Regions from separate parts of the Alteromonas macleodii ATCC 27126 genome, predicted to be linked through region 3. Evidence: predicted binding sites of a transcription regulator. Region 3 holds the regulator's gene; each other region holds the start of a gene.

Region 1 (6,140 bases), 2.1 Mb from region 3:
TGATCTTCCTCTCAGAACAGCTAGAGATCGTCGCCTTGGTAAGCCGTTACCTTACCAACTAGCTAATCTCACTTGGGCCTCTCTTTGCGCCGGAGCCGAAGCCCCGTTTGGTCCGAAGACATTATGCGGTATTAGCAGTCGTTTCCAACTGTTATCCCCCTCGCAAAGGCAAGTTCCCAAGCATTACTCACCCGTCCGCCACTCGTCATCTTCTAGCAAGCTAGAAATGTTACCGTTCGACTTGCATGTGTTAGGCCTGCCGCCAGCGTTCAATCTGAGCCATGATCAAACTCTTCAATTAAATATATCGAAATATGAATCGTCGTTGTGACACTCTTAACGAGTGCCCACACAGATTGTCTTGTCTAAATTTTTAAAGAACGTTACTAGCTTTTGCTAGCTGCCTCTCCCGAAGCGGATGCGTATCTTACAGCGCATCTTTTTTTTGTCAACAACTTTTGTTTATTTATTTTTAAACTTGGTTTTTGACATCCTCATCAGTTGTTAGCGTTTTGCTGTTCCCTGTTGAGGAGGCGCGCATTCTACGCATTCCTGTAGCATCGTCAACACCCTTTTTTAAATAAATATAAAAAAAGCGACCATTCGGTCGCTTTTTAATCTATTAGTACATTAAGCATGCGTTTACGCTTGTATATCCTTATTCTATCAGCTCAAAAAGGCATATCCTCTTTATTATTGAGCGAATACATCTGATTATTGCTACGTAATCATTCCTGCTTATTGTCTACACTTTCATTGCTTTTCTTTTTATCGGCATTGAAGTCTGCATCTTCTTCATGGTCGCCCACTACATCGTCTAACGTTACTTTCTCAACGGTACGAAACGTATTGATAGGTCCAGCTAACGCATATAGTGCAAAAACAAGGAACAATACTAAAGCGGGTTCTGTTGCCACAACAACGAATATCAGAAGAACTAAAAGAAGGCCTACAAATGGAACCTTACCGTGCCAATTAACTTCTTTGAAAGAATTGTATTTAAAGTTACTCACCATCAGCAAACCTGCCAAGCCAGTTACTGCAGCAACTATTAAACCATAGTCGGTACCAACAGCATCATACTCAACTCCAACCCATACAAGACCAGAGACAACAGCCGCAGCAGCCGGACTTGCGAGACCTTGGAAGAAACGCTTATCGGCAATACCAACTTGCGTATTGAAGCGAGCTAAACGAAGAGCTGCACCCGCTACATATATAAAAGCCGCTAACCAGCCTAACTTGCCCAGCTCAGTTAACCCCCAATTATAAGCAACAAGTGCAGGTGCCATTCCAAATGAAACCATATCTGCCATTGAGTCATACTCAGCACCAAAGTCGCTTTGCGTGTTCGTCATTCTTGCCACACGCCCATCTAAGCCATCAAAAATCATAGCAACAAAGATAGCCACTGCCGCGGCTTCGAACCTGCCGTTCATTGACGAAACCACAGCAAAGAAACCCGAAAACAACCCTGCTGTTGTTAATAAGTTGGGAAGTAAGTATATCCCTTTACGTTTTTGATCAGACATATGTCCTCATACTTCTACATATACAATTGCACTAATTATTTCATAGATATGCAGGAACGCATAGCAAAGTAAAAAGGCTGCCTCGTTCCTTTACATAACGCCGTTGCAAAACGTTATTAGCTTTGCATTGATTACACGTACTCCTACCACAATGCCGGCGCTTGGCTTCTATTTATTCAGGACCGCGTATGCTCACGATCAAACAAACAACTAATAACTAGGTATACGGTTACATACCTTAAATAGCTCACCGTTCATATATCATACAAGTCCATGTTGAAATTAGGTACTACCAAGTTTGTGTTCGCATAATATGCGCACACATCACTCGGCGTGTACTTGAAGTGCTTTGCGCTTCATATATAGGAAAGCAATTATGCGAACGCTACAAAAAACGTTTTCTTTGCAAACTGTACTATTACTTTCCACAGCTTTGCTATCTACCCTGAGTGCTAATTCAGCATTCGCTACCTATTATAAAAAGCAAAGTTATTCTCACTGTGGGTCATCGAGCCAAAGCAACGAACAAAGCAATGTATGTAACTCTCCGTTGGGAGAATACACCTACGATCTAGTCGATAACAAAGTGACACAAACCAATCAGACGAATAATTCCTTTGTTCAAATAGACGGATTAAATATTAATATGTCCGCCTTTTCTGACACACAAGGAGTTACCGGCGAAACAGTCGTTGGCGCCAAGTTAGAAAAAATCTCAGATAAATGGGCTTACGGCATAACAAACAATGATGAAGCATACTATCGTGGCGACGCTGACCACGCTATTGACAATATCAACTATTACTCTCAAGGTAGCGCGAACGCTTATTATAGTGGTATGACTAACGTAGAACGTGACTATGACTTCGTGTTGTTATCTTTCGACTCTGCGGTGACACTAACGGGCGCAAGTTTTTCATGGCTTTACAGTGGCAGCGACAGCCAAGTATCTGTTGCAGCACTAAGTAATACTTCGAAACTAACCTCAGGTGTTAACACGTGGAGCGATATTGTCGCTAACGCCTTAACTTCAGCCTCATTTGATATTGAAAACTGTGAATATTTAGATCACCGCGCTGACTTTACTTTCACTGAGTCCGCTCAATATTGGTTGGTTGGCGCTTATAACACCGTATTCGGAAATATTGGCGGCCATGTAGGTAATGATGCCTTTAAGCTTGCTAATGTTGGCTTCTCTGTAACAGAGTCTGCCGGTACGCCAACGCCAACAGAAGTTTCTGAACCTGGCACCATTGGCTTACTCATGGCTTGTTCACTTCTCGTGATGTGGCGTCGCAAAAAATCCATTTGAAGAAATTAGACTTTAGATCACTGACAGGTTGGAAAATCTGTCAGTTTTTTTTACCCTCTCTCATATCGTCCCTTTTCAAATTATAACATTAACTTAAAAATCATAAACTTAAACAAACTGGCACGAAATAAGCATAACATTAGAAATAATCATCTAATTTTGCTTTTTGGGTAGTTCAAAATATGAAGTTTTCTACATCGCTGACAATACTATTACTTGCTGTTAGTTCATCAGTTTTCGCTACAGATTCAAGCCTCAACAGTGCAAAGTATGATGCACAATACACACTCGCCAATTCTAATGGCAGCGCTAATTACTCACAAACGACCAATGCGCAAAACAGCAATACCTCAATCGAGATCAACGGCGTTACAGTTGATGTAGGAATCACTGCTTGGTCAAACTCTGCAGGACACGCCGACGACAAACTTGCCCAGGGCAATATTCAAGGTTGGTGGAACTGTACGCTTGGTCATAATGGTTGTACTTTAGCAAATAGACACGTTGGCTACGGAATTAAAAATAGTGATTATTCTTGGGGAGGTGATAGTCACGCAGTTGATAATAGCGGTGACGGCGGTGGCAGAGATTTTGATATGTTCTTACTGTCATTTAGCGAGTCAGTGACTCTTGAAAATGCAGCCTTCACTTGGGTAGTCGGCGACAATGATAGTAAAGAAGTTACTGTTGCGGGTCTTAATAGTATTGCGGCATTTGAGAGCGGAGCCAACTCAACTTGGAACACTGTTACAAGCGCTATTGTTGAGAATACACTAGGTCACTATGGCGTAGGTTCAAAAGGCTCAAACGGTTTGTACGAATCAACATTTACGAAGCTAACTGGTAGTGCAAAATACTGGTTAATAGGTGCATACAATACCATTTTCGACGATAACGCTAAGAGTAACTTTAACAGCGTACAATTAAAACTGTCTTCCATTGGTGTGTCAATGACTCAACCAACCGCAGAAGTTAGTGAGCCTGGCGCCCTAGCACTGATGGGGTTGGGTTTAGGTCTTGTTCTTTATAGACGTAAGCGCCGCGTTTAATTGTTTAAAAACGCATAGAAAACACGTATCTTTAGAAGGTGGCTTAGGCCACCTTTTTTTATGCTATTTTTAAGCCAGCGGCTAGGCTAAGTTTCGAAGGTATATATGGATTTTTTTAATAATAAAAAGCGTGTTGTACAACGCGCTATTGTCTCTGCAGTTGCCTCATCATTAATCGCTTTTAACAGTTTTGCTTCTACGTCAGAAGACTACGAAAAAGCACTGACCGCGTTTAATCAAAACGAATACGACGAAGCCTATATCCACCTTAAAAACAGCTTACAAAAAGATCCTGAAAACCTTGCTGCAAAAATCCTAATGGGCGAAATACTGCTTATTAATGGCTACTTAACTGCAGCAGAAATGGAGTTTGTAGAAGCGTTGGAAATGGGTGCAGATATCAACCTTCTGGCAGAGCCTCTCGGCAACACTTGGTTGTTTTTGAACAGGTACCAAGAAATTGTAGACTTCTCTGATCTAAACAAACTGTCAGGTGATGCAGAGCGCGAGTGGCTGATGATACGTGCAACTGCGTGTATTAGACTGCAAGACGAGTCGTGTGCTCTACGTGATTACAATACAATCGTTTCACGCACGCCTAATTTTGTACCTGCAATAAATGGCTTAGCCTCCATTGCTCTTCAAAATGAAGATTTATCCAAAGCGACCTCGCTTATCAATAAAGCCATGTCGTTAGAACCAAAAAATGCAATAACATGGCGATTGAAGGGGCAACTTGCATACCGACAGGGTGATACAGACGCTGCAACCGCACATTTACAGAAAGCGCTGACTTTTAATCGAGACGATCCCATTGCATTACGGAATCTTGTTGATTTGTATTTAGAAGCGAAAGACTACGACACGGCAAAACTGTTCGTAGATGAGATAATCCAAGATACACCCAATGATCCGCTGGCCATCTTACTTAATAGCTGGTTACAAAGCAGAGACAACCAGCAAGCTATCGATAACGAAAAACTAAAAGAACTTAACGACTTCATGGCTCAACTGGATCCTGAGCTTATTACCTCACAGCCCATGTTGCTTTACATAAGTGGTTTAACTAACTTCTTTAATAACAACATGGAAACAGCCGCGAAAGATTTTAACGCTTATTTGCAACAAGAGCCTGATGACTTACAGGCGGTATTGATGTTGAGCCAAGTTTACATGGCGACTCAACAAGATAAGCAGGCCCTTGCCCTGCTTGAACGTCATCAGGATGCGTTAATGGAAGACCCAGACTCAGCACTGCTTTTAGGTGACTTATTTATTCGCCAAAACAAAGCGTTTAAAGCCGAGCGACTTTTGCAAAATCTTGAATATAAATACCCGAATGAAAACAAGCTCCAGCTATTTAAGATTAAATTAATGGCTGCTAGAGGTAAGCAAGATGAAGCGCTATCGATTCTTGAAAATAACTTATCTACCTACAAGGATAATGCCGGCTTTCTTTTCACTTATTCATTGATGAATTTACAAGCTCAGCAATTTAAGAATGCATTAAAAGGCGCTGACTTACTAAGCGCTTTGTTTCCAAACGAAGCAGAAGTTTTCAATCTTAAAGCCGGTATATTGATTAGACAGGGTCGATTAGAAGAAGCCAAGATCAACATAGAAAAAGCGCTAGCGCAAAACCCGACGCTTTTCCCTGCGAAATTCAATTTAGCAGCCACGGAAAGCCGTTTAGGAAATGTCGATAAATCTAACCTGCTAGTAGAAGAGTTACTTGCTCTGTCTCCCCAACACAATGAAACGCTGATGCTGAAAGCGTTCAATTTAAGCAAAGCAGGAAATCTAGAAGAAGCTAAGCAAATTTATCTCGATATATTGACGCTCACGCCTTCAAATACTGGAGCGAGAGAGCGCGTTTCATCTTTGTATCAACAACAAGGCGACACAAAAAATGCGCTCTATCACTTAGACCTCTTAATCAAAGACGATTTCGACAACGCCGATTATCTCCTTCGAAAAGCAGCGCTTCAGTTAGAAGCAGGTCAACGTGCCGATGCAGAAAAAACGCTAAGTATTGTGAGGAATTTTATCAATGACGATGCCGGCAAGCTTATCGCATATGCTGATCAAGCTCGAAGTGTTGATAATGATGGAAACGCCTTAGACGCCATGGCCCGAGCGTATGAAATAGCGAATACAAGTACGTTTGTCACGTTGCGCTATGTGAGCCTACTGCTCGACATGCAAAACAACAACAAAGCACAATCATTGCTAACAACCATTCCCGCA
Region 2 (6,140 bases), 1.7 Mb from region 3:
TGATGTTATCATTCGCGCTAAGGTTCGATTCAACGGCCTCCAACTGAGATTTAAGCGCTTCCGTTGGTTCTATTTGCAATGCAGAAAAAGCCTGTAACCCTTCTACAGGCTTATCGCCAATAGTGTATACATATTTAAGTGAAGGCAACTTAGAAAGCGTTAGAGGACGCCTTGGTGTGTTCTTATCTTGGCTGTCTATTTCTGGCGCAAGCTCTTTCAACATGGCGACGTAATTTGACTGCTTGAATGACTGAGCCATGACTAAGTATTTTACGGAAACGTTATTAATAGCAAACGCTAATTCATCAGGGCGATAAGCAGGGTTCAGGCATACCATGATCGCCCCGATTCGCGCAGTGGCCATCTGTACGATCGACCATTCGATATTGTTCGGAGACCATATACCCACACGGTCGCCAGGTTCTACACCGTTTGCAAGTAAGCCGCAAGCAACACGTTCTACTTCATACCAATACTGCTGATAGGTCCAGCTAACGTCTTGATGTTTTACAATAATCGCTGGGTTATCGCCATAATTGTCGACAACATTTTTGAAATACTGACCGATAGTGAGCGACGTCAGCTCAGCGTCATCAGAGCCAGTAAACTCACTTTTCTGAAGAGGGAGTAGTGAGTTCGGTGTAAATTTTGATTCCATCATATCTTGCCTCCATGCGCGTACGCATCTGATTTATATATAAATAATTGAGTTGGCTGTTTCGGCTTTTGGTTCCAAATAACCAATGGCAACAATTGCAGTAAATGCTGAATATGCAACGAATAAAACAAATAATTCAATCTTTATTAACAATATTGTTGCAAACGAGTTTTGTCGACAAGATGTTAGTCGTATATGGGGTTATTCAACGATGAATTTGTGTGACTCGTCGTACACGCTGAAAGGAGAGTAATAACCAAAAGTGACAATGTATCTGATGTCTAAAGAAAATTTTCTCGACTCTAATGAAACAAAAAAGCCTCCGACGAAGGAGGCTTCCTAAAAATTTTTACTTTACGAGAGGTGAGCGTCTATTCAGACTCAATACCTTCGAAGTAGGCACGATATTCCATACGGGTAACGTAAGAATCGCCATTTTCGTCCATCATCTCAAAGTCACCTTCGACATGTGCAACCTTTAACTCCTCGGCTGTAAGCTTACCGTCGCTGTCTACATCGATTTCAGTAAACTTATTGTCGGCTGTGGCTGACATTTCAGTACGAAGCTCCTTATTCTTCTCTGATATCATTTCACCGTCTGCTTTAGAGAATAATTCAGGGTTGCCCTTTTCCGAGAGTAGAGCGTCATTGGTGCCTTCAGTTTTCACCTGAGTAATGATGTCGTCGCTAAACATTGATGGTTTTTCATCAACAAACTTGTTGAATTCAACACGGCTAATCATGCTGTCACCATCGGTATCCATTTTTGCAAGAAGCTTACTGTCAATAACGCCTGAAGACTCTGAACCGACGATATAGCCGTTTCCATCCTTATCCATTGCGTTAAATCCCATCGAGATCTTCTCTTCGTGGTGGCCTGCTACTGCTGAAGCAGATAGTGTTGCAGCAATAACAGCACTGGTAATCATACTTAGTTTTGTGATCTTCATAATCAAATTCCTTCTGGCTTTTACAGTGAACTCGGGCGTTCAATTGCCCTAACCACTAGGTCCACAGACCTCAACATAGGTGCAGATTGGAAGTAAGTTTCAATCTGACACCGCTAATGACTTACGTAATTCATTATTCATTGAATGTGCCAAATGCATAACTAACTGATTTAGTGAGGTAATAAAAGTTTAAGGCAAGGATTTCAATGTTATTGCTATGTTAAATTGTCGCAGTGTTTGCAAGATCTTCATACGTCAAACTTAAGCTGATCTCAGATATAGATAGAACCCCATTAATGAGATTAAAACAGCGAGAGTTGATCGTTCGCTATTGTCTCAAAATTCAGGCCGATAAGAGGCAAGATACTATCGGCAATGGGTTGGATTTGCTTTTCAATATAGTGGTCATATTGAAGGGGGGCCGTGGCAGTTTCTGCGGTTTGAGGGCCCTGTACCGTAATAACATAAGCAATGGTAGTATTAAACTGATAGCGAAGTGGCAACCCCTGTTCTTTATAGTACTCGTCCGCTAATCGCGCTGCCTTTACGTGGGGAGGCAGCGACTTGGTATACGACGACAAAGGCTTACGCAGCCGCTTTTTATAGACCAAAGCGTGATCCATTTCACCGGACTTTATCGCTGCTATCGTGCTATTTATGTAGTCTTCAACAGGCTGTCCAGTAAACACTTTTTTGTACAGCTCGTACTGGAAGGTTTTAGCTAGTACCGTCCAATCAGAGCGGACATTTTCTAAGCCTTTAAAGACAAGTTCACCGCCCTTCATTCCTGCGTAACGTTTTTTGCTGCCTTCGGAAGAGCCTCGGATCGTCGGCATAAAAAACGTAGAAAAGTGAGATTCAAACTCAATTTCTAAGTGGCAATCAATGTCGAACTCACTTTTTAGTAACTCTGTCCACTTTCGATTAATAATGCTAGCGAGCTCAAGTCCAGTTTCTGACGGCGAGCCTAGTGCATCATTCCCTTCTACATGAACAAACGTTGAGTCGGTATCGCCGTAAATAACCGTATAGCCCAGTTCTTCAATCCAACCCGCAGTGGTTTGCATGATCTCATGACCCCGCAGTGTAATAGAGCTAGCAAGGCGAGGATCGTAGAAAGGGCAACCGCCACTACCAAGCACACCATAGAAGGAGTTCATTAATATTTTGATGGCCTGAGAGCGCGGTGCGTCATTCTGTTTTTTGGCTTCGTCGCGCTGAAGCCATAGGTTTTCAATGATGGAAGGTAGAAAATGAGATTCGCGGCTAAATACTGCGCCTTTAAAACCTTCTATCGCCGTGTGGGGGGACTTAAGCCCTTCTGCAAGTCCCAACGGATCGATTTTAAATGTACGAATGATGGAAGGATACAGGCTCTTAAAATCTAGGACTAAAACGTCTTTATATAAACCTGGCTGGGAACGCATGACATAACCACCCGGACTAGCCAAGCCTCCATTTTCAGGTCTTACCCCCGCGACATAAGACTTGCGGTGAAGCTTAGGCAAGTACACATTTAAAAACGCGGCCACTGACCCTCCGGGGCGGCTCATATCTAGGCCGGTGAGAATACTGCGCAGTGCCAGAAAATCGATAAATTGGGTTTTATCCTGAATGCGATTGACCAGTTCCGTATCTTTAAAGTTATAGTTAGCGAGTGCAACAGGGTCGCTATGATAAAGACGCTTTATCGCTTCAAGCTTGTCTGCAGCCTGAATAAGCTTATTTTCGCCAAGCAGTTCTTCAGATACGTGATCGAGCGAGAACGACTCGAATTGATAAGTCATTGTTTTTAGTGCTTCGATACCATCAATAACGCATCGTCCTGGCACATCAACGAGGGTTTGATCTTCCCACTGTCTTACAGAAGCCTCTCTGCCATGGCGGCCGATAGCATACTTTAGCGAGTTAGCCCTAGCGCGGCGTTCAAGTACCGCCATATCGAACTGTTTAACGTTCCAGCCTAAAATGATATCTGGGTCGTAGGATGTAAGATAAGAAAAAAATGCTTCAAGCAGTACTTTTTCTGATTCAACGGTAATGAGCTCGTACGCGCTGTCTTCTTGTCCTTGCAATGTTTGCCCAACAAAACGTGGCGGGCATAGAAGCAGCACAACGTTGAGTCCCTCACCGGCTAACGCAATGCTAAAGAGTTCTTCATGCTCATTGCATTCGATGTCTATGCTAAGTGATGTAAATGTGGTTCTGAATTGACAGGGTCTGATTTGCGCATTTTCTATAACGATCTGAGGCGTATCGTCGAAATCTTGCGGAGCCAGAAATTCCACCGCACCATACACAAAGCGCTCCATTAAGTAGCGATCGGCAACGCGAATATCCGCTTCGTACAATATAATACTGCTTTCCTGCGCATGCTGGCGAAGCTGATGCATGTGTGATTCGGTTGCGGTTTTTACCGTCGCAACAGGAACTTGTTCCAGCGTGTGAAACCCGTCATCTGAAATACTGATCTTTGCAGAAATACGCTCGGCGATATTGCGTAAATCATTGGCGTGATCAACAGATACAAAGCAAGTGGGGTATTGGGGTGAAGAAATTAACCTAGCGGTGCTACTGGGCGTTTTTACCCATAGCTCAACATGCACCTTGCCTCGCCGGGTAAACGTACTTTTATTGAGTATGAACCCTTGTTGTATTGTTGAGGCTGACATGGATCTGATTTACTAACCGGCTTTGTTGACGTTAATTTCTTTAAATAGCCTCATGGGCGTGTACGTTTTATAAACTCGCATTACCATTATCTGTTCAATAACTGGCGCAAAGGTGCAATAAAAATGCGCTACCACTGTGCACGAGAAACGGCAGTAGGCTTAGTATAACGTTTGTTATCACCTACTCCTATAGATCTCTATTCGACAGATATGTTTGTTTTTGTAAGCAGCGCGAGTTAAAACGAAAACGTACAGTCTTTGTGCACGTTAGACCATGCACGATAGAAAAGGTGAGGGCGATATGGAATATCTATTCGATAAACAGGTAGAGCCGGGCGAGCTAATAGAAGTGGCCGATGGTGTTCTTTGGCTAACAATGCCGCTTCCATTTGAACTTGACCACATAAATTTGTACCTGATCCGCGGTGAAGGCGGTTGGGTGGTCATTGATACTGGCATAGGAACGTCCACCACCAAAGCTCTGTGGGAGCGTATATTCAAGCAATTAGACGGGCCAATAGTTGGTGTCATCGTTACGCACTTACATCCTGATCATGTAGGGTTAGCGGGCTGGATAGCCGACACGTATAATGTTCCCTTTTATATGTCTCAAACTGAGTACTTTACTGCCAGAGCGTTTGCGGCAGGAAGAAATGGCGCAACGAATGACCGGGATGTGCAATACTACCAGCGAGCAGGTTTAGACGAATCCATGATCGCAAAGCTTACTTCTGGTGAAGGCAACGGCTACAGCAGCGTCGTTTCACCACTACCTATTAGCTACACACGTCTAAAGCATGGTATGACGCTGTCGCTTGGCGGTAACGAATGGCAGATCATCATTGGCCGCGGCCACTCTCCTGAGCATGCGTGCCTTTACAATAAGCAAAAAAATATTCTCATATCAGGCGATCATATTTTGCCGATTATCACGCCAAACATTGGGGCCTACTCAACAGAGCCTGATGCCAACACCTTAGACGACTACCTTTCTACGCTGCCGCAATTCAAGAATTTGCCCAAAGGTGCGACAGTATTACCTGCTCACAAGCTACCCTTTATCGGCCTGCATGAGCGAGTAGATTCGCTTATTGCTCATCATCACGAGCACCTAAAAGCACTGTTAAATGCTTGCGAGCAACCTCAAACGGTCGTAGAGCTATTACCGGTTATGTTTAAGCGCAAGCTCTCTAGTCGCAACATGGTGTTTGCAGTAGCAGAGTGTTTGTCTCACCTTAATTACTTGCTTAATGAAGGAGCCATTTCGCGGACGTTAAACAGCAAGGGTGTGTATACATTTAAAGCCTGTGAAGTAAAAAAGCTTGCTTGTTAGTTCAGTCAGAGGACATACAAACAGAGTGAGGATTAACAACGTCTGACTCTGTACTGGGCTATCTGTTTTCTAGGCCGTTTGAGAGTTTTCCGTTTCGTTTTCTTTATTCTCTTCATTATCTTCACTGGACGGGGGCTGTGCTGCAGGCTGTTTCGGAATGGTGATCTCTACCACGGTTCCTTTTGCCTCTTTGCTGCTAATAGATATTTTACCTTGATGTTGTTCGATGGCGGTGTAAGCCACAGAAAGGCCCAGCCCTTGGCCTTGCCCTTCAGGCTTTGTAGTAAAGAAGGGTTCAAAGACTCGCTTTAGATGTCCTGTAGGAATACCGCAACCTGAATCCAGTATTTTGATGGTCACCAACGTAGGTGAATCGAGCACAGTAAGTTTAATGAAGCCCCTATCTTCTATGGCCTGCGCTGCATTTATCATGACGTTCATTAGCGCCTGTTTCAGCGGCCCAGGGTTTCCCATTACCTCCACTTTCTCTAATTCACATTCAAATTTATATTGGGGCGTGCTGTACT
Region 3 (6,140 bases):
GTAAAACGTATCCGTATTCTCAGGTAGCTCACCTTTTAAGCGGATATAGCGCAGAACCACGTCAATGGTCACATCTGGACGTAATGTGATGGTGTCGGTGTTCATGATGAAACCAGCGGTTTCCTCACCGTAAGACAGCGCTTGCTCTGCGCGCACGCGATCTTGTGCATCCATCGAATCTAGAATATCGGCCAATACTGGCTCGGGAAGGCTGCTTAGCGTCTCTGCTAAGTCATCGGTATCCATCTCTTCAAGTGCGTCAACCACATTAGCGGGAAGCATTTTTGTAATGATACCGTTTCGAACATCGTCAGACAGTTCTTCTAAAATGTCGCCGTGAAAGTCACCATCAATGAGCTCCCATAATTCGTCACGGGTTCTGCTAGGGCTAGATTCAAGAATGTGGGCGACGTCTGAAGGCGGTAATTCAAGCAGAAGCTTACGTACAGATACGAATTGACCGTTGGTCAACGCAGCGTTGAGTGCGCGTAACTGAGTTTGTACGTATTTAGAAACAAGCGCTTCTGCCATAAGGCGTTATTCCTACAAGCTAAAAGATGAACAATGCAGGCCATAGAGCCTAAGTGGGCGTAGAATATCGCAATTATGATGAGTCTGTCATGATAATTGCGTAGGTTTTGCGCAGGATTTTAAGATAACTGCGCTAAGTGTTGATTAATTGGTCAATGGATTGGGCAAGTAAGACTATTCGTCTTCGTTAAATCTGCCCTCAATAAGCTCTTCAATAGCTGCAAGTGCATCAACAGCATCACTGCCGTCCACAATCACGTCTACCTGTTCACCTTGATGGCTTTCAAGCATCATTAATCCCAATACACTGCTTGCGTCTGCTTCTTTATCGCCTTTTTTTAAGATGATTTTAGCGTCGAATTGATTAGCCAGTTTAACCAGTTGGGTCGCCGCTCTTGCATGCAACCCTAACTTATTGACGATAGTTAGCGTTTTTTGAATAGTCATTACTGATTCAGCTCTCTATGACGAATTTGAACATCAGGGTGTATTTCACTGAAGGTTTTCGACAGGGTCTGTGCGATATAAACCGAACGGTGTTGGCCACCAGTACAGCCAATCGCTACGGTTACGTAACTTCTGTTATTGCGCTCTAAATGAGGCAGCCATGTCGTTATTAAATTCTGAATTTGCCAAATGAACTTGGTCACTACAGGCTGCGACCCCAAAAATACTTCTACTGGTGCGTCTAATCCGGTCAGATGTTTAAGGTCGGGCTCCCAATGGGGGTTAGGTAAAAAGCGGGCATCAAAAACGTAATCCGCATCTTTAGGAATACCGTGCTTAAAGCCAAACGACTCAAACACAAGCACAAGGCGTGAGCTTTTCTTACCCAAGATACGCTCTCGAATTAACTCTGCCAGTTGGTGAATGGTAAGCTTATCTGTGTCTAAATATAAATCTGCGCGTTCAGCAATAGGAGCAAGTAGGGCTGACTCGGCTTTAATGGCTTCTGAAAGCGATTTATTAAGCTTGGCGAGAGGGTGAAGACGACGTGTTTCGCTAAAACGCTTAACCAGTACATCATCGCTCGCGTCAATGTAAACAATGGTCATCGACCACGAAGAAGGCAGGTAGTCTAGAATTTCTACCAAATCGTCAGGATTTTTAGGTAAGTTTCTCACATCGATACTTACCGCAACCTGATCGTACTCGTCAACAACTGTATGGGTTAAGGTGGGAAGTAAGTTTACAGGGATATTATCAACACAGTAATAACCTAAATCTTCCAATGCGCGAAGTGCGACAGACTTACCAGACCCCGAACGACCACTGATTATTATCAGCTTCACCTACTTTCTCCCTAATACTCTGGTTTTATCACATACGCGTTGTTGAATTAGGCGCCTACTAAACGGTTAATAGGCGCTTAATGTTTAACTTAATGCAGATAGAATATCGTCGCTTGTCGTTGCGCGACGTATTGCTTTAATCGTTTCTTTGTCGCTTAGTTTACCAGCCACGGTGGCCAGCGTTTGAAGGTGTCCTTCGGTCTGTTCCTCGGGAACGAGTAGCGCAAAAAAGATGTCTACGGGTTTCTCGTCAAGGGCGTCAAAGTCGATTGCTGGCGTGCTGGTTACAACAATGGCAATCACTTTCTCAAGGCCCGGCAGGCGTCCGTGGGGCAGGGCGATACCATTGCCAATGCCTGTACTACCCATACGCTCTCGAGCCATCAAACTGTTGAGTATCGTTGCCTGATCAATGTTCTCGTTTTGCTTGGCAGCGATATCAGCGATGATCTCAAGAATTCGCTTTTTACTATTACACTGAACCGCACACTCGGTGCGGTCCAGACTTACGATGGCTTGTATATCCATGCTTAATTAACTACTAATGTTTTTTCAGTTTTTCCTTATGCTTGATTACCTGCCGGTCGAGTTTATCAACCATGCTGTCAATCGCCGCATACATGTCGGTATTTTCTGAGGATGCGAATACTTCAGCGCCACTTAAATGAACGGTCGCTTCGGCTTTTTGATTTAATTTTTCAACGTTCAGGATGACATGCACATTAGAAATGTGATCAAAGTGACGTTCAAGTTTGCTGAACTTCGTATCGACATAATTACGCAAAGAGTCGGTGATTTCGACATGATGACCAGTAAGGTTGATTTGCATATTTCGTCTTCCTTATATTATTAAGCCCGATTAAATAAGGCTTTTGCGTTGGTTCGACGGCGGGATCGACAACGATTCCCGGTACTTTGCTATTGTTCGCCGGGCAACTTTAATGCCTTGTTCGGCCAACAATGAAGCAATCTTGCTATCACTTAGCGGCTTGCTAGGCTTTTCAGCGGCCACTAATTTCTTGATCAATGCACGAATCGCTGTAGATGAACATTCACCACCAGACTCTGTTGCAACGTGGCTTGAGAAGAAATACTTCAATTCGAAGATTCCACGTGGCGTATGCATGTACTTTTGCGTTGTCACTCGCGAAATAGTGGATTCGTGCATATCTACCATTTCTGCGACATCATTTAGCACCATTGGTTTCATCATTTCCGGGCCGTGCTCAAAAAAGCCCATTTGCTGCTGCACAATGCAGTTTGCAACCTTCATTAAGGTTTCGTTACGAGATTCAAGGCTCTTTATGAACCACTTAGCCTCTTGCATGTGTGAGCGGATGAATTGTGAATCGCTACTATTCTTGGCACGGCGACTCATTGCAGCGTATTGTTGATTTACGCTTAACTTAGGCAGACTGTCGGGGTTCAGCTCAACCACCCAACGGCCATTTTTCTTGGTTACTGAGACATCAGGAATAACGTACTCAGGCTCTTTAGTAACTAAAGCACTACCTGGGCGAGGATTCAAGGTTTGCAGTAAACGCATTGCCTCGCGTAGCTGATCTTCTTTCAATCGGCTTTTACGCATAAGCGTACGATAGTCTTTGCTGCTCAGTAAGTCAGAGTACTCTTCAATCAGTTGCTTTGCTTCAGCAAGCCACGGTGTGTCTTCTGAAAACTGGCGCAATTGCACCATCAAACATTCTTGTGGAGAGCGTGAGCCAGAACCAATAGGGTCGAACATCTGAATGCGCTTAAGCACACATTCTATTTCGTCCATTTCAATCGGCTCTTCCATATCATCATCGTTAACCGCTTCTAAAATATCATCAAGGGTAACGGTTAAATAACCTGACTCGTCAATAGAGTCGATGATTGCTGTAGCGATTGCGCGATCGGTATCCGAGAAGTGGGTAAGGCGCATTTGCCAAAGAAGGTGCTCTTGAATATCTTCAGTAGTCTCACCTTGGAAGATTTGCTCGTCGTCATTGGATGGACCCGGAGCTGGCGAAGATGAAGCAGAGTAGTATTCGTCCCATGTGCTGTCGATTGGCAGCTCATCGGGAAGATCGTTTTTCTCAAGTGCATCGCCGGCTTCTAGTGTGTCACTAGATGCAGAAGCAGTGGCCTCAGAGCCGCTGTCATCGTTGTCGATATTGTTCTTTTCTAGTTGCGGCTCGTCGTTACCTTCTTCAACTTCTAATAGCGGATTAGAATCGAGCGCTTCTTGGATCTCTTGTTGAAGATCAAGTGTAGAAAGCTGCAGCAGTTTAATGGCCTGCTGAAGCTGTGGTGTCATGGTAAGTTGTTGGCTAAATTTTAGCTGTAAAGATGGTTTCATCTACGTCTTATTTAAATGCTCTAAATTGAATATACCAGAGCGAAACTGAAAAATGGCAATTCGGTTACATTAACTATAGCCTGAATTGTTCGCCTAGGTATACATCCCTTACTTTTTGATTACTTAAAACCTGTTCCGCCGTTCCTTGCGCAATAAGCTCGCCATGACTCACAATGTACGCCTTTTCACAAACATCCAATGTCTCTCGTACGTTATGGTCTGTGATAAGGATTCCAATACCCCTATCGCGAAGATGTTGTATTATCTTCTTTATATCATTAACTGATATTGGATCAACACCAGCAAATGGTTCGTCTAACAAAATAAATTGCGGTTTTGCTGCCAGAGCGCGGGCAATCTCAACGCGACGGCGTTCGCCCCCTGACAAACTCATCCCCGTACTATTACGTATATGGTTAATATTAAATTCATCAAGTAGCGCATCAGCTTCTTCTTCTTGCTGTTGTGAATTTAAATCTTTACGGGTTTGCAAAATGGCCATGATATTTTCATGCACTGTGAGCTTTCTGAAAATAGAGGCTTCCTGCGGTAGGTAGCCAATTCCGCGGCGTGCGCGCTCGTGCATGGGCTGATGAGTTAGCTCATTGTCGTCGATTTCAATCTTGCCTTTATCCAGATTCACTAAACCAACAATCATGTAGAATGTGGTGGTCTTACCAGCGCCATTTGGGCCAAGAAGACCAACAATTTGACCCGTTGAGACAGACAGACTTACATCTCGAACAACCTGTCTTGACTTGTAAGCCTTAGCAAGATTTTTAGCGCTCAAAGTTGCCATTGCTATTCATTGCCCTCGTTGTCTTTTTTGTCTTTCTTAGACGAAGTTTTGCGAATGGTCTCAGGTGTGAATACTGTGGTCACTCGACCCTCACCATCCTTACCTGCGCCGCCAGTCGCTAGCAATTGCTCGGTAATCATATCGAACGTGATGTTGTCACCCTGTACTTTACTGGTGTCTTGTTTCAACTCTGCGTTTCCAGCAAGAGAAATCGTTCGGTTCACCACTTCATAGCGTATTTCATTAGCTTTTGCCGAAACTGGCGTGCCGTCTTCCAATTGCTGGGAATAGCTTGCAGGCTTTCCTCTAGCAATAAATATTTCACGACCACCACCGTCAGTGGCAATTACTTCCACTTCGTCAGCTTCAATAACCAAAGAGCCTTGAGTTATGAGTACGTCGTCTTTGTACAACGCGGTTTTATTTTTACCGTCGATAAACTGGGTGTTCGAGCCTATTTTTATGGGCTGCGAAAAATCATCTTCACTGGCGTGTACCGCACCGCTAGCGATGGCAAGCAATAAACTAGTTGCTAGGGGAATAAGTGGTTTGTACATGATCTAAAAGCTCGTATTCTTGTGTGCGTAAATTCGCGTTAAACCCATTACTTAAAATGACATATTGGGTGCCCAGTATTTCAACGGGTTGGTCAGATGTCATTTGCTTGGTTTCTAAATTAATTTGAATGTACTCGGTCGATATACTTCTGACAAAGTCATCGCCAGTTTGGTTCTCAATATTAACTTGGTTTTCCAGCTGGATTAGCTCGTTATTGTATAGTGTACCTTCATCAGCGGTTACCACCCATGGTGATGACGCGTTTTCTGTATAAAGGGTGTATTTAGGTTGCTGAAACAATACAAAGCCAAGCTGGTCGTAATGCTCCATCGACTCTGCAAATACTTTGTGATTTAACTCACCGTCTTGATTGTACAGCGTAGTGGTTAGATTTTTTGCTTTGTAGGCGGGCTTTAGCGCATCGTTTTCACGATTCCCCTGCGTTTCAGGCTGCTCTTCCATCCACGTAGGGATGTACATCAGCATCGCCAGAATAAATAGCGCCGATATACTTAATCCTAAGCGATTAAAGCCAAACAGGCTCATACACTAGCTCCAAAAATCTCATTTGCTACCCCTTTGGCCTGCAAAATGGTATCCGATATTTCTCGGACCGCGC
Region 4 (6,140 bases), 1.8 Mb from region 3:
GAAATGATCAGCGTATTAACGGAGTCCCTTCTTAGGCTCATTAAGTTGGCTAAATGCGTGCCTTGCATATCTCGTTCTGAACCGTCGATTTCTCTAAATAAGGTTTCAAACTGTTTGTAGAGTTTTATACCCTTATCGCTATTCACTAAAATGACAGCTTGTTGCTCTTTCCCTTCTTTATACAGCTCAACTACTTCAATGACTTCATTGATTTTTGCTTTGGTTAAAGACAAAAGTTCTTCGATGCGGATGGACTGGTCGTTAATATCTGAAGAGAAGGAGCTTACTTCTACCTCATCCATTAATTCGCCGATTACGCTTAACGTTTCGGTGTAGTCGGTAAGATATTCTTCATCGCCAGTTAGCATATAGCCGCGCTGACCAGACTCCACGCGAAGTACAGCAACGTGAAGGCGGTTAACTGCATTGATAACACGGTTCGTAGTGAACAGCCGCGCTTCCAGAGCAGAAAGGTCATTCAATGTACTAACTACGTAAAATGAATTAGCAGTTATTACAATAATGACCAGAACAACTAAAATTATCCAACTGTATAGTGAAGACAATACTTTAGTAATCATTTACTTAATCCGAAACATTGCCACTTAACTCTGATGTCATTTCAGCAAGAGTATGGCTGCAGTCTTTAGCACTGCTTATTATTTTATCCAACGCCACCAATGCCTTTTCAGGTGGAACGTCACCGTTTAATGCCATTTTTACTAGCTCAGCTTGCATTGATATTCTGTTTAATGGTTTGCGTGCATCATGCACATAAACACTTAGTCGAGAAAATTCTTCGCTAGTCATGCCGAATACCTCTTACTTAGTCGTCTTTACTTAAGTCACCATATGCATGAAGACGGTTGTAAAGCGTTTTCGTACTAATTCCCAGCATTTCTGCTGCGGTGGTCTTATTGCCATTCACTTTTTCCAACGTGGCATAAATTAGCTCTTTTTCCACGTCTTCAATGGTTCTACCGGCTTGAAGTGCCGGTGTCGTACTCTGTTTTTGAGCAAATGGTGACTCAATGGTTTTTGGTAATTCAATCTCACTCTTTTCAGGGTCGCTCATAATGGCAGCGCGATGCACAAAGTGTCTTAGTTCACGCACGTTACCGGGCCAGTCGTAGGCTTGTAACGTATCGAGTTGACTATCTTCCCACTTAAATTGCGAGCCATTATCTTTATTGAATTCAGCAATAAAGGTTTTTGCTAGTAATGGAATATCTTCCTTTCTTTCACGTAGCGGAGGAATGGTGATTGGGAACACCGCAAGTCTGAAGTAGATGTCTTCGCGCAGTACTTTGCTTTGCGCAATCTCTTCCATTGTTCGGTTCGTGGCAGATACAACGCGGCAGCTCACCGGGATGGTCTTCGTTCCGCCCACACGAATAACAACCTTGTTTTCTAAAACGCGGAGTAAGTTGGGCTGCATATCAATGGGCATTTCTGTGATTTCGTCCAAAAAGAGCGTGCCGCCCTCAGCTTGTTCGAAAACACCTTCTTTACGTCCTACAGCGCCGGTAAATGCTCCTTTTTCGTGACCGAAAAGTTCGCTACCTATTAGTTCTTTTGAGAATGCACCACAGTTGGTTGCAATATAGGGACCTTCACTTTCTGAAGCACGATGAATTGCGGCAGCCACCACTTCTTTACCTACACCGCTTTCACCAAGCAGCATTACGTTAGCGCTGGTTTTACTCACTCTAGAAATCAGCTTGTAGAGCTCTTTCATAATTGGTGATTCACCAATCAGCAAGTCAAAATGTTTCTCTATTTTTTCTTGTGCAGGTGCTTTTTCTTTTGGCTTTTGACTTAATACGGCCTCTATTTCCTCCCGTTGAATTGGCTTAACAAGGTAGTCGACCGTGGGGCCACACAGACCCTTTATCACGCTTTTCACAGAAGGGTGACCCGTTATCAAAGTAACGCGAGGGCGCTTAGGAAGTGCATCTAATTCATTGAACAAGTGCGCGCCGCTTCCATCGGGTAGCATGAAATCAAGCAGTACATGGTCAAAGGTTTCTTTCTCTAACCAGTCGCGGGCTTCTTTGAGTGTGGCAGCGGTAAGTACTTCGTGGCCAAGAAATTCGATGATAGTACAAGCTACTTCTGTGAACTCGGCGTCGTCATCAACTAAAAGTACGGTAAGCACGTGGATGTCCCTCTCTTCTTTCGTTTCCTATCCAGAAAAAATATGGAATAGAATCAATGTTATAGTTTTATCATACGCTACTAACAACTGAATGCTAAAGCGCATATTTAAAGTTTATTTATACGCTGGTTTAAATTGATAAAGCGTAAGCGCATCGGAAAATATCTAAGCGCTTCAAGCAACCCGGAAATCTTGAACATTTGCCTAGATGCCAGGGATAGTCGGTTGCGCTAGTTCTTCTAATTTATCAACTCTTTGCGATCAGCGGTACACATCGCACTAAAGTACAGAATGTCTATATCTGTCTTTGTTTTATTAGGTGATTTTATTCTACTTATCAGGGGCATTTGCAAAAAGTATTCCTGTCTTCAACACACCGTCACATGCAATCGATGGCATATTTTTCGCACGATTTGCCTGTCTAAGGTTACTTGCAATCTCACTATGGCAAATCGAGTAGGTGCAAGAAATGTATATTAATTAGGCGAGGAGCCCGTCTGATTAATGCGACGTTCGCTGGTAAGGTGATATCAAAGGAATTGAAGATGTGGGGAAAAACAGCTGTAAGATCAATGACCTTGTACGAGTTGTTGGGGAAAATGCAGCCGCGAGCAAGACAAGATACGTTCGAGTTTGCTGAGTTTTGGGATGTGATGGAGAAAAGAGGCTTTGGACCAATGTTGGCGCTGCCATCTTTTATCGCTTGCACACCGATTGGGGCCATCCCTGGGATCCCATCTTTAGCGGGTGGGACAATTTTACTCATCGCGTTGCAAATTTTACTCGGTCGTAGGCATCCTTGGTTACCGCAAAAAGTGATGCAACTAAACTGTGACGCCGTTCAGCTTCGCTACATTGTCGAAAAGGTTAAACCGTATGCAGTACGCGTAGACCGCTTTTTAGTTCCTCGGTGTTTTTTCATGCGCCAGCCTGTGTTCAGATCACTCATCGCATTATGTTGTGCAGGTTGCGGACTTGTAATGATTCCTCTGGAGCTTATTCCCTTTATGGGCCTTATTCCCGCTTTTGCTGTTTTTATTATGGCAATAGGCATGGCCACAGACGATGGTGCTGTGGCGTTAGTTGGTGTTTCATTATCGCTATTTGGCTTTATACTTGGATTTGAACGCCTTGCAGTCGCTCTAAGCTGATGGTCAAACTACTCAGTACACGAATCGAGCATAAAATCTGACGATGGAAGGTTCATTGTTTGATATCGTAGCTCACCAATAAAAGCACGGGCAGCTGGCCCCAACGTATCGCCGTCTTCAAAAGACAGATAAAGGAGCGCCTTACGCAATGCTGCATTATTATCCAGGGGAAGGGGAACGAGTGTACCGTCTTCAAGCTCATCTTTAATTATTGCTATAGGCAGCCACGCAAAACCCAACCCCTGAGCAATAACATCTAATGACGTTCTAACGTGGCTTACGGTCCAGCGTTGCTCTGCACCTAACCAGCCCACATCAGCTTTACGTTCCGCGGATGAATCCCTTACCACAATTTGACGATGCGCTTTTAAGTCTTCCAGTGTGAGCGTTCTATCTAATTGGTGTAGTGGATGGTCGGCGTGAGCGACAGCTGCAAACTCAATTTCGCACAAGTCTTCGCTAAAACCATTTGGAAATACGAAAGGAGAGATGCCTAAATCAACTTTACCATTGCTCAAAAGTGAATTTGCGCCACTGAGCACAGTTTCTTCTATCTCGATACGAAGCAGCGGAAACTCAGCAGAAACTTTCGCTAGCACGTTATAAAGCAATTCAGACGGAAAAATAATATCCACCGCTATGCGTAAAGTTGTTTCTGTGCCAGATTGAAGGCTATTGGCAACGGCCTCGAGCTTGTGTGCTTCGCTCAGCAAAAAAGAGGCACGGCGATACATAAGTTCGCCTTTCGGCGAAAGCTGGACTTTACGTCCAATATTCTCAAACAACGACACACCAATGGCGTTTTCAAGCTTTTGAACCGCGTGGTGAACGCTCGATTGACTTTTGTGAACTTCAGCAGCAGCTTGATTAAAGCCGCCTGCATCGACGACGGCTTTGAACATTCGCCATTGTTCTAACGTAGATTTCAGCATACAGCGCCTTAAAACTCTTAATTAACGATACTTATAGCATACACGTGGTTAAGAAGTCATTTTCGGTTTGCTTGGTTTATCGTGGGTACAGGGCATGTCACAACCGAAACGTTCTCATAGCCCATTTTTATAAGTTGCTCTGCTGCTAGTTTTGCTCGAATGCCCGACGCACAGTGAATATAAAGTGGCGCTGAAGCATCTTTAAACTGTTCCAGTGCCTTCATTTCGAGCACGCCGCGTGGTATGTGAAGCGCAGAAGGTACGGGCTGATTGGCAACTTCGGCACTCTCCCGTACATCAATCAGTATACCGCTATTGTTTCGGCACTCACTGGCCGCTTGCTCCGCAGATACAGTGCGTAAGTTATCGTCTATGTTTTCTATTCGAGTCTTCATATCTATAAGCATACTTTTCCTTTTTGCCTAAACTTGGTTAAAATAAGTAAAATCTAATATATTGATGTCAGCGTAATAAAACAATGTAAAATACAGGGATTCGTCGCATAAATTGGCAGGTCGGCAAAATGTCTTATACTTTAGTATAGTAAATGGCTAAATTGGTGCCGAAATACTTTACAGATAGAGAGTGCTTATGTCCGAGGATATGGTAATAGGTTCAGATGATATAATGGAACACGCTGCGGAAGCCGAGATCTTCCTAAAGCAATTCGCGAATAAAACACGCCTTATGGTGCTTTGTTCGTTGCTGAAAGAGGAAAAATCGGTAACCGAACTTCTCGAAGTTGTTAGCGTCTCGCAGCCAGTGATTTCTCAGCATCTTGCTTTATTGCGAGAATCAAAAATGGTGGCCACAAGAAGGGAAGGTCAAACTATTTACTACCGCTTAGCAGACGAGCGCGTCAAGCGTTTGATTGCTTTGATGTACGAATTTTTCTGCGAGTAATCTTCTTTTTGTATCCTAAGCTACAATGTCCGCCTTCAACAACGGACATTGTAAAGTTCCTAACTAAAAATCGCCAACAGTGACATTCTTCGGTTATTAATTTCCGTTTTTATTCAGTTGCTCGCAAAGCATAGGCACATAGCCTTCTTCAGATATTTTTTCACTTTCCACTTCAGGTCTATCAACCAATTCGTCGTGACTTAAATTGACTACTACGCTGTGCGCCGCCCAGTCGATACTTTCGATATCGCTAGGTAGAAGTGCGAGATGTTTGCCACCCGGAAGCCAGTTGTTGGTATCTACCACTAGCATGATTATCTTCCAGCTCTCGGTGTCAATGACGAAGTTACTGATGTGGCCAACGTTATCAGTGGTTGTAGCAACTTCATATCCACCAACTTCGCCCACTGCTCTTAGGTGGTTGGTGCTCTTTTTCGGGTTTTCAGTTTCAGACTCTTCAGCGCGCTGTAATTCGACCAGTTCATTTGGATGTGCGAACTCCCCCCAAGCTCCTGGTCCAATCCAATAGTATCCGTAACCAAAATATTTGAAGAGATTTTCTTCGTATTCACGTGACACAGGCTTATGTTCGTCAATAGAGGGGCTGTTTTTTAATGTATCAACTGTCATATTGATATGAACAGACTCACTATCTTCATCTAACTGTTTGACAGATATAGGTGATATCACCACTTTACGGCTAAGCGGTAGCCAAGTATTGGTATCTGCGACCAAGTAGCGAACAGTGAAAGTTTCGTCGTCGAAAAGGATATCGCGGATGCCGCCCACTTTGTCATCAAGGGCATGAATAGAAAAGTGAGTAAGCTGTTTTGAACTGATGATCATCGTTGCGCCTCCTTTGCATGGGCTCGTTTTTCAGAATGAAATGCATGATTCACTGCACATCACTCTGTATTACTACTAAGTGTAGACAGTCCTTAATGTTTCTTCATTTTGTTCTTGTCTGAAGTTGATTGAGATCATTTGTTCAATAAC

Evidence for each region. Region 3 encodes sigma-54, which starts transcription at its own class of promoters, with help from an activator protein. Its sites were predicted from a motif close to GTTGGCACGNNNNTNGNNT; they were not measured.
Region 1: a site for sigma-54 is predicted at 2,961-2,979, ahead of xdp1 (exosortase-dependent surface protein XDP1). Genes of this name have one in related genera too.
Region 2: a site for sigma-54 is predicted at 1,744-1,762, ahead of MASE_RS15705 (EF-hand domain-containing protein). Genes of this name have one in related genera too.
Region 4: a site for sigma-54 is predicted at 2,550-2,568, ahead of MASE_RS11005 (exopolysaccharide biosynthesis protein). Genes of this name have one in related genera too.

Annotation. Positions count from the first base shown of each region.
Region 1 is NC_018632.1:2,860,366-2,866,505, forward strand. It holds rRNA gene MASE_RS12235 (16S ribosomal RNA) at 1-301, opposite strand, end outside; gene pssA (CDP-diacylglycerol--serine O-phosphatidyltransferase) at 729-1,532, opposite strand; gene xdp1 (exosortase-dependent surface protein XDP1) at 1,909-2,844, shown strand; gene xdp1 (exosortase-dependent surface protein XDP1) at 3,027-3,893, shown strand; gene prsT (XrtA/PEP-CTERM system TPR-repeat protein PrsT) at 3,999-6,140, shown strand, end outside.
Region 2 is NC_018632.1:3,676,744-3,682,883, reverse strand. It holds gene MASE_RS15710 (AMP-binding protein) at 1-661, opposite strand, end outside; gene MASE_RS15705 (EF-hand domain-containing protein) at 1,030-1,608, opposite strand; gene MASE_RS15700 (DNA polymerase II) at 1,911-4,280, opposite strand; gene MASE_RS15695 (MBL fold metallo-hydrolase) at 4,582-5,613, shown strand; gene MASE_RS15690 (sensor histidine kinase) at 5,683-6,140, opposite strand, start outside.
Region 3 is NC_018632.1:765,747-771,886, forward strand. It holds gene mgtE (magnesium transporter) at 1-531, opposite strand, end outside; gene MASE_RS03315 (HPr family phosphocarrier protein) at 706-978, opposite strand; gene rapZ (RNase adapter RapZ) at 978-1,823, opposite strand; gene ptsN (PTS IIA-like nitrogen regulatory protein PtsN) at 1,908-2,351, opposite strand; gene hpf (ribosome hibernation promoting factor) at 2,365-2,652, opposite strand; gene MASE_RS03335 (RNA polymerase factor sigma-54) at 2,683-4,164, opposite strand; gene lptB (LPS export ABC transporter ATP-binding protein) at 4,238-4,963, opposite strand; gene lptA (lipopolysaccharide transport periplasmic protein LptA) at 4,966-5,520, opposite strand; gene lptC (LPS export ABC transporter periplasmic protein LptC) at 5,489-6,067, opposite strand; gene kdsC (3-deoxy-manno-octulosonate-8-phosphatase KdsC) at 6,064-6,140, opposite strand, start outside.
Region 4 is NC_018632.1:2,575,695-2,581,834, reverse strand. It holds gene MASE_RS11020 (sensor histidine kinase) at 1-581, opposite strand, end outside; gene MASE_RS11015 (hypothetical protein) at 586-810, opposite strand; gene MASE_RS11010 (sigma-54-dependent transcriptional regulator) at 827-2,158, opposite strand; gene MASE_RS11005 (exopolysaccharide biosynthesis protein) at 2,704-3,309, shown strand; gene MASE_RS11000 (LysR family transcriptional regulator) at 3,318-4,241, opposite strand; gene MASE_RS10995 (rhodanese-like domain-containing protein) at 4,298-4,648, opposite strand; gene MASE_RS10990 (ArsR/SmtB family transcription factor) at 4,833-5,144, shown strand; gene MASE_RS10985 (PRC-barrel domain-containing protein) at 5,241-5,990, opposite strand.